3 regions of the Pseudomonas sp. TE3895 genome follow, and region 2 is predicted to be linked to each of the others. Evidence: predicted binding sites of a transcription regulator. Region 2 holds the regulator's gene; each other region holds the start of a gene.
What was found. The regulator sigma-54, encoded in region 2, starts transcription at its own class of promoters, with help from an activator protein. The targets are predictions, from matches to a motif close to ANTGGCATNNANNTTGCTNT.

Region 1: a site for sigma-54 is predicted at 2,162-2,181, ahead of nirB (nitrite reductase large subunit NirB). Genes of this name have one in related genera too.
Region 3: a site for sigma-54 is predicted at 2,420-2,439, ahead of flgB (flagellar basal body rod protein FlgB). Genes of this name have one in related genera too.

The regions. Positions count from the first base shown of each region.
Region 1 covers NZ_JBWBQE010000001.1:5,692,279-5,696,749, reverse strand. The annotation lists gene ACZ889_RS25735 (bifunctional nitrate reductase/sulfite reductase flavoprotein subunit alpha) at 1-2,026, shown strand, start outside; gene nirB (nitrite reductase large subunit NirB) at 2,306-4,471, shown strand, end outside.
Region 2 covers NZ_JBWBQE010000001.1:1,992,391-1,996,861, forward strand. The annotation lists gene rapZ (RNase adapter RapZ) at 1-392, opposite strand, end outside; gene ptsN (PTS IIA-like nitrogen regulatory protein PtsN) at 395-859, opposite strand; gene hpf (ribosome hibernation-promoting factor, HPF/YfiA family) at 872-1,180, opposite strand; gene ACZ889_RS08980 (RNA polymerase factor sigma-54) at 1,260-2,753, opposite strand; gene lptB (LPS export ABC transporter ATP-binding protein) at 2,929-3,654, opposite strand; gene lptA (lipopolysaccharide transport periplasmic protein LptA) at 3,655-4,179, opposite strand; gene lptC (LPS export ABC transporter periplasmic protein LptC) at 4,166-4,471, opposite strand, start outside.
Region 3 covers NZ_JBWBQE010000001.1:2,495,111-2,499,581, reverse strand. The annotation lists gene ACZ889_RS11355 (flagellar hook-basal body complex protein) at 1-765, opposite strand, end outside; gene flgD (flagellar hook assembly protein FlgD) at 797-1,501, opposite strand; gene flgC (flagellar basal body rod protein FlgC) at 1,517-1,960, opposite strand; gene flgB (flagellar basal body rod protein FlgB) at 1,963-2,373, opposite strand; gene cheR (protein-glutamate O-methyltransferase CheR) at 2,846-3,673, opposite strand; gene ACZ889_RS11330 (chemotaxis protein CheV) at 3,725-4,471, opposite strand, start outside.

The DNA.
Region 1 (4,471 bases), 3.7 Mb from region 2:
GGTCATGCCGGGCAACTGCTTTGCGCCGTTTCACTGGAATGACCTGATCGGCGAGCAATTGGCGATCAATGCCGCGACCTGCGATGCGGTCGACCCGCTGTCGCTGCAGCCTGCCTTCAAACACTGCGCCGTAGCCCTGGAGCGGGTCGCAGGTGAGCGCATCGACGCCCTTGATCTGAACACTGCCACTGTAGAGCCTGTCCGCATGCCGACCGCCACCCTGTCCCGTCTGCTTGGCCTGCACACCCTGCCGGTTCCGGTGCTGGCCGAAGAAGAGCGTCATTACCTGCAAGGTTTCCTGCTGGGCCTGGACCAGGCCCGCGCCGAGGGCGTACCCCGCCTGCCGGCCAGTGCGCCGCTGGCTGCCAGCCGTCGTTTGTTTGTCGACGGTTTGCTGGCCGGGCTGTTCGCCCAGCCTGCAACTGCGCCCATCGCGGCACAGGCCGCGCCATGGCATCAGGTGCTGTGGGCCTCGCAGACCGGCAATGGTGAGCAGCTGGCGGAACGCTGTGCCGCGCGCCTGCGCGGTGCCGGTCTGAACGTGCAACTCAGCTGCCTGGAGGCGGTCAGCCCAAGCCAGCTGCAGGGTGTTGCCAGTGTGGTGTTGATCGCCAGCACCTTTGGCGATGGCGACGCGCCCGACAGCGGCGCGGCATTCTGGCAGGCCTTGCAGGGCGAGGAGGGCGCCCACTGCGCCGGGCTGCCCTATGCCGTACTGGCCTTGGGCGACTCCAGTTACGACCAGTTCTGCGGTTTTGGCCGCAAGCTCGACCAGCGCCTGGCCGAGCTGGGAGGGCAGCGCCTGCTGCCACGGGTGGACTGCGAGCCAGACTTCGACGAAGCCTTTGCCGGCTGGATCGAAGCGTTATTGCCTGCACTGGACAGCACTGCGGCGCCACAACCGGCGAGCGAACCTGCACCCGTATCGGCCTTCAGCAAGCAGCAACCCTGGATGGCCACCGTACTGGAAAACCGCCTGCTCAATGGCCCCGGCGCCAGCAAGGAAACCCGCCAGCTGGTCTTCGACCTGGGCGGCAGCGGCTTCAGTTATGCTGCCGGCGATGCCCTGGGCGTATGGCCGCGCAACTGCCCGGCCCTGGTAGAAGAGCTGCTGACACTGATGCAGCTCGATGGCCAGGCGATGGTCGAGCTTAAAGGTCATTGCGCCATGCCATTGGCCGAAGCCCTGCAAACACACCTGGAAATTGCCAAGGTCACTGCGCAACAACTGCAGGCATTTGCCAGCAATGCGCCTGACCTGCAGCGCTTGCTGCAGCCTGAATGCAAGGCCGAGCTGCAAGATTGGCTGTGGGGCCGGCAGTTGGTCGATGTGCTGCGCGCCTTCCCCCAGCAGTTGCCGCTGGCCAGCTGGCTGGAACTGCTCAAGCCATTGCAGCCGCGGCTCTATTCGATCAGTTCCAGCCCGCTGGCGCACCCAGGCCAGGTGCATCTGACGGTATCGACGGTGCGTTATGGCGAACGTAAAGGCGTGTGCTCAAGCTTTCTTGCCGACCGTGCGCAGGTGCAAAAGGTGGCGATCTTCCCGCAGGTGTCGAAGCACTTTCGCTTGCCCGAGGACGACAGCGTGCCGGTGATCATGGTGGGCCCTGGTACTGGCATTGCACCGTTCCGTGCGTTCCTCGAGGAGCGAGAGGCACGGGGGGCAAAAGGCGACAACTGGCTGTTCTTCGGCGAGCAGTACGCAGCGACCGATTTCTATTACCAGGAGCAGTTGCAGGCCTGGCAGGCGGCGGGGCACCTGCGGCTGGACACGGCGTTCTCGCGGGACCAGGTCGAGAAGATCTATGTGCAGCAGCGCATGCTCGAGCAGGGTGCGCTGCTGTGGCAATGGCTGGAGGCGGGGGCGTATTTCTATGTGTGTGGCGATGCGCAGCGCATGGCCAGGGATGTGGATGCGGCGTTGCGGGTGATCGTCGCCGAGCATGGCCGGATGGATGCGGCGGCGGCTGCGGCTTATGTCGAAGGCTTGAGCAAGGCCAGGCGTTATCGGCGCGATGTGTACTGAAGTGCTCCAAGATGGGGTGTTGTGCACCTTGAATGTGCATTGGCTGGGAGGGCCCAGCGCAAGTGTAGGAGCGGGTTTACCCGCGAAGAGGCCGACACAGGCAACCCAGGCAACCCACGCAACCCAGGCAACCCGATTGGCACGCTCCCTGCTTAACCTTGGATACAACAAAGCCCACTGATCAACGGCGATCAACCGGGCCCCCTACCGTGATGAATACAGGCAAAGGCGCCTGGAGCTTCGGCTCCAGGCGCTTTTTTTTTGATCGAGGATCGGCTTATGAAGGCAACAGCGAGCAGCGGGCAACGAGAGCGACTGGTCATCGTCGGCAACGGCATGGTCGGCCACCATTGCGTCGAACAACTGGTCAGTCGCGGCGCCCTGCAGCGCTTCGAGGTGCGGGTATTCGGCGAAGAGCGCCAACGCGCGTATGACCGCGTGCACCTGTCCGAATACTTCGGCGGCAGCTGTGCCGAAACCCTGGCCCTGTGTGAGCACGATTTCTACGACGCCAATGGCGTGCACCTGCACCTGGGTGAGGCCGTGCTGGAGGTCGACCGCGAGCGCCGCGAAGTTGTCACTGCCGAAGGTCGCTATGGCTACGACCAACTGGTGCTGGCCACCGGCTCCTATCCCTTCGTGCCGCCGATCGAAGGCTCCAGCGGCAATGCCCGCCTGGTCTACCGCACCCTGGACGACCTCGATGGCATTCGTGCTGCCGCAGGCGGTGCCCGCCGGGGGGTGGTGGTCGGCGGTGGCCTGCTTGGCCTGGAAGCGGCCAACGCTCTCAAGTCGCTGGGGCTGGAAGCCCACGTGGTGGAATTCGCCCCACGGCTGATGCCGGTACAGCTGGACGGCGAGGGCGGTGCCGCGTTGAAGGCGCAGATCGAAGCGCTGGGTGTGGGGGTGCACCTGTCGCGCGCCACCCAGTCGGTCAGTGCCGGTGAAACCTACCGCTATCGCATGAACTTCGACGGTGGTGAGCACCTGGAAACCGACCTGATCGTGTTCTCCGCCGGTATCCGCCCACAGGATGCACTGGGCCGGGGCTGCGGCCTGGACATCGCCGCACGCGGTGGCGTGGTCATCGATAACCACTGCCGCAGCAGCGACCCACGCATCTTCGCCATCGGCGAGTGCGCCTCGTGGAACGGCAGCGTGTTCGGCCTGGTCGCCCCGGGCTACAGCATGGCGCGCAACCTGGCTGGGCTGCTGATGGGCGAGGCGGCGGTGGCGTTCACCGGCGCCGACATGTCGACCAAGCTCAAGCTGCTGGGTGTGGATGTCGGTTCGATCGGCGATGCCCACGGTGCCACGCCGGGCGCGCGCAGCTATCGCTTCATCGATGAAGCCAACAGCGCTTACCGCCGTTTGGTGGTGGATGCCAGCGGCAAGCACGTGCTCGGCGCGGTGCTGGTCGGCGACAACAGCTATTACGACACCCTGTTGCAGTACGCCCAGAACGGCATCGCCCTGCCGGCCGACCCGGCAGCGCTGATCCTGCCGCAAGGCGGTGGTGCGCCGGCCTTGGGCGCCGATGCGCTGCCCGACAGCGCGACCATCTGCTCCTGCCACAACGTCAGCAAGGGGGCGGTGTGCGCCGCGATCGACAGTGGCTGTAGCGACCTCGCTGCGGTCAAGGGCTGCACCAAGGCCGCGACCGGCTGCGGCGGTTGCGCGGCCCTGCTCAAGCAAGTCTTCGAGCACGAACTGACGGCCCGCGGCGTGGCGGTGGACAAGAGCCTGTGCGAGCACTTTGCCTACACCCGGCAGGAGCTGTACGGGTTGGTGCGGGTGGAGGGTATCCGCACCTTCAGCGAACTGCTCGAGCGCCATGGCAAGGGCCATCTGGGGTGTGACATCTGCAAGCCGGCGGTGGGCAACATTCTCGCCTCGTGCTGGAACCAGCCGATCATGGACCCGGCGCTGGTGCCGCTGCAGGACACCAACGACACCTTCATGGCCAACATGCAGAAAAACGGCACCTATTCGGTGGTGCCGCGCATTCCCGGTGGTGAAATAACCCCCGACAAGCTCATCGTCATCGGCCAGGTGGCCAAGAAATACGACCTGTACACCAAGATCACCGGTGGCCAGCGCATCGACCTGTTCGGCGCCCAGTTGCACGAGCTGCCGCTGATCTGGGGCGAACTGATCGAGGCCGGCTTCGAAACCGGCCATGCCTACGGCAAGTCGACCCGCACGGTAAAGTCGTGCGTGGGCAGCACCTGGTGCCGTTACGGCGTGCAGGACAGTGTCGCCATGGCCCTGCGCCTGGAAGACCGCTACAAGGGCCTGCGCAGCCCCCACAAGCTCAAGTTCGCGGTATCGGGTTGCACCCGTGAATGCGCCGAGGCGCAGAGCAAGGACATCGGCGTTATCGCCACCGACAAGGGCTGGAACCTGTACGTGTGCGGCAACGGCGGCATGCGCCCGCGGCATGCC
Region 2 (4,471 bases):
ATAGGGCCCAACAAATCGCTTTCCACGCGGATCGCTTCCGCGAGCGAGCGGTTGGCGTTGGTCAGGGGGTGCCGCCTGCGGGTTTCCGAGAAACGCTTGAGAAGGACCTCTTCATCGGCATCCAGGTACAACACGTCGCACTGGATGTGCCGTGCGCGGGCTTCTTCAAGCAGCTCGGGAAAACGCAGCAGGTGGCTGGGCAGGTTGCGTGCGTCGATCGAAACCGCCACCTTGGGCTGCAGCAATTCGGTGTTGATCAGTGCATTTTCCGCCAACTGCGGCAATAGCCCGGCTGGCAGATTGTCGATGCAATAGAAACCGCTGTCTTCCAGGACATCGAGGGCGGTGCTCTTGCCGGAGCCGGACCGGCCGCTGACGATGATCAGGCGCATGTTCAGTGCTCGTTCTGTACGTCCAGGACAACCTGGAACAGGGCCTCGTTGCTGGTGGCCGCACGCAGTCGATCACGGACCTCCTTGCGATCGAGCATGCTGGCGATCTGACGCAGAAGTTCAAGGTGGGCATCGGTGGCCGCTTCGGGCACCAGCAGCACAAACAACAGGTCCACCGGCGCGCCATCAATGGCGTCGTAATCGATAGGCGCTTCCAGGTGCAGCAGGGCGCTGACTGGCGCGGAGCATCCTTCAAGCCGGCAGTGCGGGATGGCGATGCCATTGCCAAAACCGGTAGAACCGAGCTTTTCCCGGGCTACCAGTTTTTCGAAGACGTCCTGCATCTCCAGTTCTGGCACTTGGTCGGCGATGACAGTGGCGACCTTTTCCAGGGCGCGCTTCTTGCTGCCGCCCGGCACGTTCACGAGGGAACGGCCGGGGGTCAGGATGGTTTCAAGTCGGATCATGGATGAGGGGGATCAGCGGGCAGCTGCACCTTGCAGCAGGCTTTGCTGTTTTTCCTTGTGTTTTTTCAGTTGGCGGTCGAGCTTGTCGGCCAAGGCGTCGATCGCTGCATACATGTCTTCGTGTTCGGCGTTGGCTACCACTTCGCCGCCGGGAATCTGCAGGGTCGCCTCGACCTTCTGCTGAAGCTTCTCGACTTTCATGATTACCTGCACGTTGGTGATCTTGTCGAAGTGACTCTCCACGCGGGCGAGCTTTTCAAGCACGTAATCGCGCAGTGGCTGGGTGACTTCTACATGCTGTCCACTGATATTGACTTGCATACAGCTTCTCCTTTGTTGCCCGTGCATAAAGAGGCAGGTCTTGCACCTGCCACGAAAACGCTGTGGCACATCTCAGGGGCTACATCAGTCGCTTGCGTTCGCTCGACGGTGCGATGCCGAGGGACTCGCGGTACTTGGCGACGGTGCGACGGGCTACCTGGATGCCTTGTGCCTCCAGTAAACCAGCGATCTTGCTGTCACTCAATGGCTTTTTCTGATTTTCCGCCGCAACCAGTTTCTTGATGATCGCGCGGATCGCCGTGGACGAGCATTCTCCGCCTTCGGAGGTGCTGACATGGCTGGAGAAAAAGTATTTCAGTTCGTAGATGCCACGCGGGGTGTGCATGTATTTCTGCGTGGTAACCCGCGAGATGGTCGATTCGTGCATGCCTACGGCTTCGGCAATGTCATGCAGTACCAACGGCTTCATCGCTTCGTCGCCGTGGTCGAGGAAGCCGCGCTGGTGCTCGACGATCTGCGTGGCAACTTTCATCAGGGTTTCGTTACGGCTTTGCAGGCTCTTGATGAACCAACGCGCTTCCTGCAGCTGGTTGCGCATGAAGGTGTTGTCGGCACTGGTGTCGGCACGGCGCACGAAGCCGGCGTATTGTGGGTTGACGCGCAGGCGTGGGATGGCTTCCTGGTTCAGTTCTACCAGCCAACGGTCGCTGTCCTTGCGCACGATGACGTCGGGCACCACGTACTCGGGCTCGCTGGACTCGATCTGCGAACCAGGGCGCGGGTTAAGGCTTTGCACCAGTTCGATGACCTGGCGCAGCTCGTCTTCCTTGATTTTCATCCGCCGCATCAGCTGGCTGTAGTCACGGCTGCCGAGCAGGTCGATGAAATCGGTGACCAGGCGCTTGGCTTCGGTCATCCACGGGGTTGTAGCGGGCAGTTGGCGCAGTTGCAGCAACAGGCATTCGCCCAGATTGCGGGCGCCGACGCCAGCCGGCTCGAACTGCTGGATGCGGTGCAGTACGGCTTCGACCTCGTCCAGCTCGATATCCAGCTCCGGGTCGAACCCTGCGCAGATTTCTTCGAGTGTGTCTTCCAGGTAGCCCTGGCCGTTGATGCTGTCGATCAGGGTCACGGCAATCAAGCGGTCGGTGTCGGACATCGGCGCCAGGTTCAACTGCCACAGCAGGTGGCTTTGCAGGCTTTCGCCGGCCGATGTGCGCGTGGTGAAGTCCCATTCGTCATCATCGTTGCTCGGCAGGCTGCTGGCGCTGGTCTGGTAGATGTCTTCCCAGGCCGTATCGACGGGGAGCTCGTTGGGGATGCGCTCGCTCCACTCACCGTCTTCCAGGTTGTCGGCGCTGACGGTGCTTTCCTGGAAACTGTTGTCCTGAACTTCGGCGGCCGGCTTGTTCTCGGCGTTGTCGGCCATCGGGTCGCTGTTGTCGAAGTCTTCGCCGTCTTCCTGACGTTCGAGCATCGGGTTCGACTCCAGCGCTTCCTGGATTTCCTGTTGGAGGTCCAGGGTAGAGAGCTGGAGCAGGCGGATGGCCTGTTGCAACTGAGGTGTCATCGTCAGTTGCTGGCCCATTTTTAGGACGAGCGATGGTTTCATGGCAGGGGCTTAATACCTTGTTCGCCGGCGCGCATGCGCCATCCACTACACGAGGGCGCCGAAGCGCCAGATCAAGCAAGTTTTATGCCTTAAATTGTAGCGTTTGCCTAGAGTACCGTAACAACTTTACCCGCAGTTTCAGGGCTGTTTGCCAGTACTTCAGGCGCGTGCCGGGTCAGAGGCGGAACTCGTGGCCCAGGTAAACTTCTTTGACCAAGTCGTTTGCCAGGATGGTTTCAGCGTCGCCTTCGGCGATCAATCGGCCATCGTTGACGATATAAGCGGTTTCGCAGATATCCAAGGTTTCACGCACGTTGTGGTCGGTAATCAGTACACCGATACCTTTGGCCTTGAGGTGGTGGATGATCTGCTTGATGTCGCCGACCGAAATCGGGTCGACACCGGCGAACGGTTCGTCCAGCAGGATGAACTTGGGTGCGGTCGCCAGGGCGCGCGCAATTTCGACGCGGCGGCGTTCACCACCGGACAGGCTCATGCCGAGATTGTCCCGGATGTGGCTGATGTGGAACTCCTGAAGCAGGCTTTCCAGCTCTTTGCGGCGGCCGTCCCGATCGAGGTCCTTGCGGGTCTCGAGGATGGCCATGATGTTGTCGGCGACCGACAGCTTGCGGAAGATCGAGGCTTCCTGCGGCAGGTAGCCGATACCGGCGCGGGCGCGGCCGTGCATGGGCTGGTGGCTGACATCGAGGTTGTCGATCAGTACGCGGCCCTGTTCGGCCTGGACCAGCCCGACAATCATGTAGAAGCAGGTGGTCTTGCCGGCGCCGTTGGGGCCGAGCAGGCCGACGATCTGGCCGCTGTCGATAGACAGGCTGACATCACGTACTACCTGCCGCCCCTTGTAGCTCTTTGCCAGGTGCTGGGCTTTGAGGGTTGCCATTTACTCGGCCTTCTTCTTGGGCTGGATCACCATGTCGATGCGCTGACGGGGTGTTGTCACATTGCCACCACGGCCGGCGGTCGCCACCTGGGTCTGAGTGTTGTAGACGATCTTTTCGCCTTCGGTGGTATTGCCTTCGCTCTCGACCTTGGCGCGGTCGGTGAGAATGACCAAGTCCTTCTGCGACTGGTACTGGATGGTTACGCCCCAGCCTTTCATCTTGTCCGGCTTGGCTGCGCTCTGCTGCTGCTCGAAGTAGGCCAGGTTGCCCACCGAGGTCACTACATCGATATCGCCAGAGGCGGAGCGGGTAATGGTCACGGTGTTGCCTTTGATCATCATCGAACCCTGAGTGATGATCACGTCGCCGGTGTAAGTGGCCACGCCTTGTTTGTCATCCAGGTGAGCGTTGTCGGCCTGGATGCGGATAGGCTGGTCACGGTCGTTCGGCAGGGCGAGGGCGCTCGCGCTTCCCAGTGCTGCGCTCAGGCTGAGCAAAAGGGGGAGGGTTTTAACGAGCCTCATACTGTCCTCTTACGTTAGAGAGCAAGTCCATCTTGCCTTCTTTCAAATACGCTTTCATGCCTTTGCCCGTAGTTGTGCCTCCGGCGCCGTCGATTCTAACGGCTTGCTCGGTCTGCGCATATTGCTTCTGCGGGAACACGGTCATGCGTGAGCTGGTAATGATGGTTTCACGCTGCCTTTCATCGGTGCGGGCAATCCGTACCTTGTCGATCAGTTCGACCTCGGTACCGTCAGGATTGACCTCGGCGCGCGTGCTCTGCACATGCCACGGGTACTCGGTGCCGCGGTACAG
Region 3 (4,471 bases), 500 kb from region 2:
GGTGCCATCACTGTTGTAGTTGATGGTGCCGGCCAGCGGGGTGGTACTGGCTGGATCGAACGGGTTTCGACCATCGACCAGCGTGTACATGGTCCATTCGTTGGTATCGGTCTTGCGGTAGTACTGCTGCACTTCGTGCTGAACGCCGTCAGCATCCAGCACGGTACTGGTGCTAGAGCGCTGATAAGTGCTTGGGTCCGCAGGGTCGAATGCAGCCATGGCTGGCGGCTTGGTGTTGTCATACACCTGGAAAGGAATCGAGGCCGCCGAGGAGTTCAGGTTGATACCCTGATCGATCAACGAGGTCGGCTTGGGCTGCAATGCCGATGTGTCGATTTTCAGGTCGGTCAGGCCGCTTTTCTGGATCTTGCCGGTGGCATCCGCCATGTAACCTTGCAGGCGCAGGCCATCGGAGGTCTCGACGAAGTTGTCCTTGCTAGGCTGGAAAGAACCCGCCCGCGTGTAAACCTTCGAGCCGTTGTCAGACAGCACGAAGAAGCCCTGGCCCTGGATACCCATGTCCAGCGCGTTGCCCGTAGTGTTTACATCACCCTGGGTGAATTGCTGGGAAATGGCTGCCAGTCGCACACCATTGCCCACCTGGTTCTTGCCCACACCCAGACGGTTGGCGCCCGCATAGACATCCGCGAACTCGGCACGCGAGGCCTTGAACCCCGTGGTATTGACGTTGGCGATGTTGTTGCCGGTGACATCCAGTTGTTTGTTGGCTGCGTACAGACCGCTAAGGCCGATATTGAAAGACATGAATTCGCTCCTTTTGCCGCGCTAGCGGGCCTTAGATACCGATGGTTTGCACGTCGGAGAGGGAGACCTTGCCTACACCGGCAAGGTTGAGCACCATTTCTCCTGAGGCACTGAAGCTGACGCTGGTTACCTTGGCCGGCAACAGCGTGCTCATTTGCACCGCCTCGCCATCGACTGTGGTGCTAGCGGTGAAGGTGTAAGTGCCCGGGTCGACTTTCTCGCCACTGTTGTTGGTACCGTCCCAGATGAAGTCGGCGTAACCGGCTTTCTGCTCACCCAACTCGATGGTCTTGACCGTGTTGCCATCCTTGTCCTTGATAGTGATCTTCGCTTCACTGATTGCCTGAGGCACAACGAACTGGGCATTGAAGCTTTCAGCGGTATCAACCACAGCCTTGTCGTTCTGAACCACCACCGAGCGCCCTACCAGCGACGACGCCTGAAGCGCCTGGGACGAGGCCATTGCACTGGTGATGGAGCTGACCGAATCGTTCAGCGAGGTAATACCTTCCAGGCTGCTGAACTGCGCCAACTGGGCAACGAACTCGCTGTTATCCTGCGGGTCCAGCGGGTTCTGGTGTTGCATCTGGGTGACCAGCAGCTGCAGAAAGGCATCTTTGCCAAGCGAATCGTTGCCGGTCTTGGATGCAGTGTCCGTGGTCTTTTTGGTGCTGGTGCCCACGCCCGACGCCGACAGCACGTCATTGAGGTTTACACCGTTAGTATCGATTGCCATGGTCTGAATTCCTTATCACTGCCCCAGGGTCAGCACTTTCTGCATCATGCTCTTGGCCGTATTCATCAGTTCGGCGTTGGTCTGAAACGCGCGACTGGCGGAGATCATGTCAGCCATCTCCTCGACCACATTGACGTTCGGGTAGTAGACGTAGCCGTCCTTGTTCGCCGCCGGGTGGTTCGGCTCGTAGCGTGCTTCCAGCGTGCTCTGGTCTTCGACGATGCCTTTTACCTGCACGCCCTGCCCTGCCTCGCCCTGGTCTTCGAACAGCGACTGGCTGCTGCCGGCCTGTGCATTCTGGAAAGTGGTGGCGAACACCGGGTGACGGGCGCGGTACGTCTGGTCGATGCTCGAAGACACGGTCTCGGCGTTGGCGATGTTGGACGCCACGGTGTTCAGACGCGTGTTCTGTGCGCTCATGCCGCTACCGGCAATGTTGAAGACACTGGAAAGGGACATGGTCATTCTCCCCGCAGGGCGGAAACCAGCCCTTTGAATTTACTGTTGAGCAAGGTGAAGCTTGCCTGGAAGCCAATCGCGTTTTCGGTGTAGTTCGATTGCTCGATCTGCGCGTCCACGGTGTTCTGGTCGATCGACGGCTGCAGCGGTGTACGGTACTTGAGGGTATCGTCAGCCGCGATGGCGAGGCCTTCGGCTTCGATGTGCCGGCTGTTGGTACGGTCCATGGCGAAGCGGCCGCCTTGCTGCTTGCTGGTCTCGGCGGCGAGCACCGAAGAAAAGTCCATGTCACGCGCCTTGTAATTGGGCGTGTCGGCGTTGGCGATATTGTTGGCCAGCACCTCGGCGCGCTGAGCGCGGAAGCCCAGGGCCTTTTCGTGGATACCAAGCGCCTTGTCGAAACTGATGCTCATGTCGGGGAAACCTTCAGAGGTTGACCGGAATTTCGTTGAGCAAGGTATAGCAAGGGCTGTGCCAACCACTGAAAAGCCCGTGTTTAGGGAGGATTGCGGCGCAGTACTGTCAGGTTGATGCCAGAAAAGCGGCAAAGGCCTTCCGCCTGAGGTGACAAAAGCGGCAATTGATGGGCGGCAAAAGCGGCAAAACAAAAAATTGACGTCAGTGTTTTCCTGTGCGGGCCTCTTCGCGGGTAAACCCGCTCCTACACGCGGCCTGTGCCCAACCACCGACCTATGTCCACCCCCGATCCGTCGTAGGAGCGGGTTTACCCGCGAATACGGTAGCGGCAGCAACGGTGAACGGCGGGTGGAGATTGGCCAGCAGGGCCGACCTCTTCGCGGGTAAACCCGGTCCTACGGGGAGCTCGGCAGGAACAGCGGATAGGCAAACAAAAAGACCGGCATCTCTCGATACCGGCCTTCGTGCTTACTTGGCCTGGTAGATGATCCCCGGGCTGCACTGCACCATCTGGTAATGGTCCGGCAAGCCGTTCAGCGCTTCCGAGGCGCCGAGGAACAGGTAGCCACCGGGCTTGAGGGTACTGTGAATGCGCAGCAGGATGTCCTTCTTCACCTGCGCCGAGAAATAGATCAGCACATTGCGGCAGAACACGATGTCGAACTTGCCCAGGCTGGCATAGCTGTCGAGCAGGTTGAACGAGCGGAATTCGACACGGCTGCGAATCGCTGGCTTGACCGCCCAACGCCCCGGCCCTTTGGGGTCGAAGTAGCGCTGCAGGCGTTCCTGGGACAGGCCGCGGGCAATCGCCAGGCTGTCGTATTCGCCGGTCTTGCAGTTGGTCAGCATGGTGCCGGAGAGGTCGGTGGCGACGATCTGCGCCCCCATCTTCAACTGGCCGAGGTTGCTGCGCTCGAACTCGTCGATCGCCATCGAGATGGAATACGGCTCCTGCCCCGACGAACAGGCCGCCGACCACATGCGCAGGCGCTGGCCGGGGTTGTTGCGGATGAACTCGGGGATCACCTTGTTCTTCAACACCTCAAAGGGGTAGGTGTCGCGAAACCACAGGGTCTCGTTGGTGGTCATGGCATCGACCACCTGCTCGCGCAAACCGCCGCGCGGCTGGGCCTGGATGCGCTGCACCAGCTCACCCAGGCTCTTGATGCCCTGTTGTTCCATCAGCTTGTTGAGACGGCTGGAAACCAGGTACTGCTTATTCTCGCCCAGCAGGATGCCACAGGCTTTCTCCAGGAAGACCCGGAACTGTTCGAAATCCAAATTACCCGTAGACACTACTGCCGCCTCTTTTCAATCACTGGTGCCGGGGGCATGCCCCCGGCTGCTTCAATGCGCTGCCTTGATCCGGTCGACCACCCGTTGGGCCAAGTCGTCCGGCTTGAACTTGGCCAGGAAGTCATCGGCGCCGACCTTCTTGACCATTGCCTGGTTGAACACCCCGGAAAGCGAAGTATGCAGGCAGATGTGCAATTTTTGCATGCGCGGATCGCTGCGAATCTCTGCGGTTAGCGTATAACCGTCCATTTCGGGCATTTCAATGTCCGAGATCATCATCAGGAACTCTTCTTCCGGTTTTTTGCCCTCATCCACCAGCTGACGCAGGTAGTTCAGCGCCTGACGGCCATCATTGAGCGCCACCACCTCGACCCCTACGGTCTGCAGACAACGGCTGACCTGCTTGCGCGCCACCGACGAGTCATCGACGGTCAGCACCCGCATCAACACCGCCTTGTCCTGCACTTCGGCATCGATCACACCGGCCGATACCGACTCGGACGACGGCGACACTTCGGCCAGCACCTTCTCCACGTCGATGATCTCGACCATGCGGTTGTCCACCCGGGTGACCGCGGTGAGGTAGTGATCACGGCCGGTCCCCTTGGGTGGCGGATGGATCTCTTCCCAGTTCATGTTGACGATGCGCTCCACCGAATGCACCAGGAAGCCTTGGGTCTTGGTGTTGTACTCGGTGATGATCACGAAGCTGTTGCGTGTGTCTTCCTGCAGCGGCCGCAACCCGGTGGCCATCGACAAGTCGAGGATCGGGATGGTCGCCCCGCGAATATTGGCAAC